Regions from separate parts of the Virgibacillus salarius genome, predicted to be linked through region 1. Evidence: riboswitches for the same ligand, from Rfam matches in the RefSeq annotation. Region 1 holds a riboswitch; the other holds the start of a gene.
The links. Region 1 has a riboswitch for S-adenosylmethionine ahead of ABDZ84_RS09565 (PLP-dependent aspartate aminotransferase family protein). Riboswitches for the same ligand answer to the same signal wherever they lie in the genome.

Region 1 (3,171 bases):
GCATACTGTTTGCTCGTTCAAACATGAGTGAGGTCAGAAGCATCGTCTTGTGATCGCAATGCTAAAAACTCGTCATAAGGATTTTTTGCGGTAATAACAGTGATCCCAGCTGCTTTGGCATATTCTAAAGTACTATTTTGATAAGGCTGTTCCAACCATACTATTTTTCCTTGTTTATTTATAACTTGTTCGATAACACCTGATGGGAGGTCTGATTGGAGAAACCATACAGCATCAAGCTCAGTTGGAATAGCTGATAAGTCTCTGAACACATGCTGAGATTCTTCAGTTGTTGAATGACTTATATAATAAAGCTCAAAACCAATAGATTGTAGCTGTTTGACTTTTTCCCTTTCTTTCTCTCCTGCATCTTCCCAGCCGTATACGGCAATGGTTTTTTTTCGTATATTTCCATTATTACGATCAAACGGAGAGCTAAGTAGCCAACTGATAGCGACGGAATCATTGGTTGTTATCGTTTTTGCTTCGCCAGTAGCTTCAGCGATAGCAGCATCTAAGGTGTATAATAAGTCGGTAACAGACTCCAAACCAATCGATAGACGAATTGTTTCCTCCGTAACACCACTAGTTTTTAATTCTTCAACGGTTAGTTGTTGATGCGTTGTTGAAGCAGGATGAATAATTAGTGATTTTGCATCACCAACATTAGCTACATGTGACCATAATTCAATACATTCAATTAATTGTCGTCCAGCTTCTCTCCCCCCTCGAATTCCAAAAGTGATGATAGATCCAGCACCTTCACTAAAATATTTTTTAGCTCGCTTGTTTGATGAATGGCTTTGTAAACCTGGGTAGTTCACCCATTCGATCGCAGGATTTTTAGCTAAGTATTCGGCAATTATCTGTGCATTTTTATTATGTTGAGGAATACGAAGATGCAAGGTTTCTAAACCCTGTAATAGTAAAAACGCATTATGCGGGCTAATACACGCACCAATATCACGCAATAATTGTACCCTTAATTTAGTAGCAAAAGCCGCAGGACCAACATCAATGAAACGGAGGCCATTATAGCTCTCATCTGGTTCTGTAAAGCCAGGGAATTTGCTGTTATTCCAATTAAACCTTCCGCCATCAACGACAACACCTCCAATGGTCGTACCATGTCCTCCTATCCATTTTGTAGCGGAGTGGACCACAACATCTGCTCCCCATGCTATCGGCTTAGCAATATAAGGTGCGAATGTATTATCAATTATTAAAGGAATATTATAAGAATGAGCTAAAGCAGCAATGGTCTCGACATCAAAGATGTGCAGACTAGGGTTCGTAATAATTTCACCGAAGATTGCTTTTGTTTTATCTGTGATAGCAGCTTCGACTTCATTCTTGTTCTTGCCATTAACAAATTTAACCGTTATACCATAGCGAGGAAGTGTGTTTGCAAATAGATTATAAGTACCACCGTATAAATTACTGTCAGCTATAATTTCATCTCCTGTACTAGCAACATTTAGGATAGCAAAGGTAATAGCTGCCATTCCAGATGCTGTTGCTACTGCTGCTACACCGTCTTCTAATTCGGCAATTCGTTGCTCGAAAGCATCTACGGTAGGGTTCCCTATCCGTGTATAAATGTTACCCGGTTCGGTAAGGCCAAATAGATTCTGTGCGTGCTCCGTGTCACGAAAAACATAGGATGTTGTTTGATAAATAGGGACAGCTCTAGAACCCGTGGTTGGGTCTGGCACCTGACCTCCGTGTAGTAATACTGTATCTGGTTGTTTCTGGTGAAATTTTGCCATTATTCATTCCTCCTAGGATAGTTTGTAGTTCTGTATTGCCACGACTAGTATTGACGTGGCCAGTTACTGAATAGCAATCCTTGTGTCTGGAGGAAGAGGGGGAAAATGAAAAAGCCCTCTTCCTAAGAAGAGGGCTTGGATTTAACCTTTCCTCCTCTTATCTTCCAGATCATAAAATGGATCTGTAGGATGTAGCACCGTAAAAAGCAATATTTCATCGCTTTTTGGTTGCTGGGCTTCACAGGGCCTATTCCCTCCACCGCTCTTGATAAGAGATGTATTTTTCTAAATTATTGAATATTATATAGGTGTACATAATCTTTTGTCAACCACTAGTTTTAAATCGTAACAAAAGGCAGGCATAATACCATCGCCAAAACGTAAGAAAACCTAGAGCATGTTATATCTTTTTATACATGCTTTTTCCTCAGTGGTCTTCGGTAGCTCGTAAGCATAAAGTTTACTAGAGCTATCCAAATGAACGCGAAAGCAATTAAATGAGCAGAAGTAAAGGCTTCTTTATATATAAATACGCCTAGTAATAACATTAATGTTGGTGCAATATATTGCAAGAATCCGACCATTGCTAAAGAAATGCGTTTCGCTCCACTTGCAAACAGTAACAAGGGAATTGCTGTCATAACACCTGCACCCATTAATAATAGGTTCGTAGATGAAAAGAATTCATGAAGCTGAAAGGCGTTATCAGGGTAAATGGCTAGGTAAATAATTGCGAAGGGGAGAATAAGCATGGTTTCAATGGTTAACCCTATCATTGGTCCGATATCGACCTTTTTCTTCAATAAACCATACAGTCCAAAGCTGATGGCAAGTAATAATGACACCCAAGGAAACACACCATAGCTTATCGTTAAATAAAGCACACCGATTCCTGCTAGAATAAATGAAATAGTTTGACGGAAAGTAAAGGCTTCTTTTAATACGATAATTCCTAGTAATATGCTTATAAGTGGATTAATATAATAGCCCAGACTTGCTTGAACAACATGATTACTATTAACGGCCCAAATAAATATTAACCAATTTAGACTAATTACTAGCGTAGCCAAAGAAATACCAAATAGCTTCTTTTTATTATGAAGCAATTCCTTCCATTCCTTCGTAAAATCCGACCATTTACGCATAATGAGAACAAGTAAAAATGTGAAGACGAAAGACCAAATAATGCGGTGAGCTAATGTTTCCCCTGGAGAAACATGGTCAAGAAGCTTCCAATAGATTGGTAGAAATCCCCATAATATGTATGCTGATGATGTGTAGATCATACCGTTCCGATCCTGATTAGCGTTCATAAGGTTTCATCCCTTCTTCCGGTATAAAGTAAATCTATTTTAGAATTGCTCCAGAAAAAAAGCAAAGATAACGTCTCTAAAGAAAACGT
Region 2 (3,171 bases), on a different contig from region 1:
AATTACGAGATTCGATTGATATTAACGGAACAGCTAAATTACTAATTGGCCTAATTGAATCGGCCGCTGAACAATCCTATCTGTATGACCAACAAGACGAGGAGTCTGCTAAACAAAAACAACGAGAAGTCTTAGAATTTGCATTACATGCATTATGTAAGTAATTGGACTTGGTGTAATCCAAGTTTTTTATTATAAGTTAAGAAAGTATAAAATCAGTGCAATGACTGCGTTAAGCCAAGTAGTTATTTTGAAATGTTTGATGTATATTGGCAATGCCCCTACGAATTACTTCGCTTTCCGCGGGCACGGCTTCAACTAACTTTGCAAAGAAGAACACGTTGCAAAGTTAGCTGAAGGACAAACCCCACGGAAAGGGAAGTGGGCAGCCGGAGTGGTGGTCAAGCAATAGCTATTATTCCATAATAGCTACTAGAGGAAGCGTAAATCTGAGCATTTAGTGATAAGGACTGAGCGAATTTTGCTCCGGTTTTCTAAAAATATAATGACTGAAAGTCAGTCATGTGGTAAAGGATGAAATACAGAAATGAATAAATCATGGATATATGTTGTATTAACGAGTGTTTTTGAATTGATCTGGATCTATGGATTTAATACCGCTAACGCTTGGTGGCATTGGGTCCTAATCATAGGAGCTATCCTTTTAGATCTCCATTTCCTGTCTAAAGCTTGTGAAAATCTACCAACAGGTACCGTATATGCGATATTTGCTGCTGCGGGAACAGTAGGTACAGCCATCATGGATATTTACTTGTTTGGTGGAAGTTTAAATGTAGGAAAAATGTTCTTTATGTTGATTCTAGTTCTAGGGGTTATTGGCTTAAAACTTTCTGATCAACCGGAACAGTCTGAAGCGACAAAGGGGGTTCAATCCTAATGGGTTGGTTATTTATTGCGAGTGCATCTGTATTTGAAATGTTAGGTGTCTTAGGTTTACGTCTCTATAGTCAACAGAAGACTATACGAAATGGACTGCTTTATATTGGTGGATTAGGTGGTTCATTCATCTTTTTATATGCATCCTTCTCGTATTTACTTGTAAGTGTGGCATATTCTGTGTTTATTGGCATTGGAACGGCCGGTGCGGTATTGATGAACATGATTTTCTTTGGTGAATCTACGAATAAGTATCGAATTGCTAGTTTGATTGCGATTATTATTGGAGTTACCGGGTTAAAAGCATTATCATAAGCATATTAGAATACACATGCTTTTGGGAGAATAGTACGTTCACATTTAGGTGATTCTTTTCATGATCTAAAAAAATTTATTGTCACATCTGGCTTGTTTTTTGTATATAACATGAATATCAAACTATTCTCATGTTTTGGAAAAAGGCATTGACTTTTTCTGGAAAACCATTTAATATATCAAACAATACAGTCATAGATTTTAATTCTTATCAAGAGAGGTGGAGGGAAAAGGCCCTTTGAAGCTTCGGCAGCAGGTTATTCTAACACTGTGCCAATTCCTACAGACAATGGTCTGATAGATAAGAAGAGTGCAAGATACCGTACAAATTACTCTTCTTATCACATGGATAGGAAGAGTTTTTCATAGCATGTTTATGTTTGCCTCACTGCCTATTTCCAGTACATTTGTTTGCCTAGACCTTACGCCTTTATTTTTAAGAATAACGTAGGAGGGATAATGCGTGACAAGTCATATGCTGTCATATCAAGATTTTACTGTTGATCCTTTTAAAGATTTTCTCCCTGAGGATGAAACGAAAGGAGCCTCTACCATTTTAAGTTGGGCATATGAGCAATATGGGGATTCCATCGTTTATGCATGTAGCTTTGGCGCAGAAGGTATGGTGCTAATTGATTTAATAGCAAAGGAGAAATCCGATGCAGAGATTGTCTTTCTAGACACAGGGTTACATTTTCAAGAAACGTATGATCTCATCGATGAAGTGAAAAAAAGGTACCCTGATTTGCGGATTCGCTTAAAGCAGCCTGATTTGACAGTGGAAGAACAGGCAGCAAAGCATGGCTCAGCCTTGTGGAAGCGACAGCCAGATCAATGTTGTTTCATTCGTAAGATCAAGCCTCTTGAAGAAGAACTAGATAAGGTACCTGCTTGGATATCTGGACTTCGTAGAGAGCAGTCACCAAGTCGTAGTAAAACAGACTTTGTGAATAGGGATGAACGATTTAAAAGCATTAAAATATGTCCGTTAATTTATTGGACTTGGGACGATGTATGGAATTATATTCAAAAACAACAATTGCCCTATAATGAACTGCATGATAGAAATTATCCAAGTATTGGGTGTATTCCTTGTACCTCCCAAGTAGCCGACTCTGATGATTTACGTGCAGGTAGATGGACGGGGCAAACGAAAACGGAATGTGGCTTGCACACCACGGTTAATAAAAGCGAATCGTGATGATCTGAGTATTCATCTTTTTTATTTCGTTTAATTCCTAGTAAATTAATTGGTATACTAAGTATTTGATTGTATAGGTATAAAAAAGAACTTAATAGTGAGGTGGAACGTGTTGTCGTTGAATGTAACAAATAGCCCTTTTAATCACGAACAAATAGAACAATTAAATCTCCTGTTACCTACTTTAACGGATCATCAAAAGGTTTGGCTAAGTGGTTACCTTTCAGCTTTTATATCAAAAGAAGTCCAATCTGGTAATCCAGACCCCCAAGCCGTCAGTCAAGCAACGAATGCTGGCACAGATCCGAGAGAAGTAACCGTATTATATGGATCGGAGACAGGGACTGCCCGCTCATTAGCAGAATCGATGGCTGAAAAGCTAGACGCAGCGAATTTTTTGGTAACTTGCTCCGCGCTTGATGACTTTAAGCCAAAGAAATTAAAGAAGACAGAGGATGTATTAATTATAACGGCAACCCATGGAGAAGGTGATCCACCGGATAATGCGATCTCTTTCTATGAATTTCTTCACAGCAGAAAAGCACCTAAATTGGATCATTTGCGTTTCGCAGTGCTAGCGCTCGGTGATGAGTCGTATGAATTTTTCTGTCAAACAGGAAAAGACTTTGATAAACGCCTAGAAGAATTAGGTGGAGAGAGGCTATATGACCGAGTAGATTGTGATTTGGATTTTGATGAGCAAGCGTCTGAGTGGATGACGGGAGTACTCGGGGTTTTAAAGCAGTCATCTGAAGTTG

Region 2: another riboswitch for S-adenosylmethionine. It lies ahead of ABDZ84_RS11920 (phosphoadenylyl-sulfate reductase); the one in region 1 lies ahead of ABDZ84_RS09565 (PLP-dependent aspartate aminotransferase family protein).

The regions. Positions count from the first base shown of each region.
Region 1 covers NZ_BAAACY010000070.1:11,900-15,070, forward strand. The annotation lists gene ABDZ84_RS09565 (PLP-dependent aspartate aminotransferase family protein) at 18-1,769, opposite strand; SAM riboswitch class I at 1,924-2,044, opposite strand; gene rarD (EamA family transporter RarD) at 2,180-3,082, opposite strand.
Region 2 covers NZ_BAAACY010000088.1:105,649-108,819, reverse strand. The annotation lists gene ABDZ84_RS11935 (TetR/AcrR family transcriptional regulator) at 1-164, shown strand, start outside; gene ABDZ84_RS11930 (DMT family transporter) at 548-898, shown strand; gene ABDZ84_RS11925 (DMT family transporter) at 898-1,212, shown strand; SAM riboswitch class I at 1,418-1,520, shown strand; gene ABDZ84_RS11920 (phosphoadenylyl-sulfate reductase) at 1,688-2,413, shown strand; gene ABDZ84_RS11915 (assimilatory sulfite reductase (NADPH) flavoprotein subunit) at 2,526-3,171, shown strand, end outside.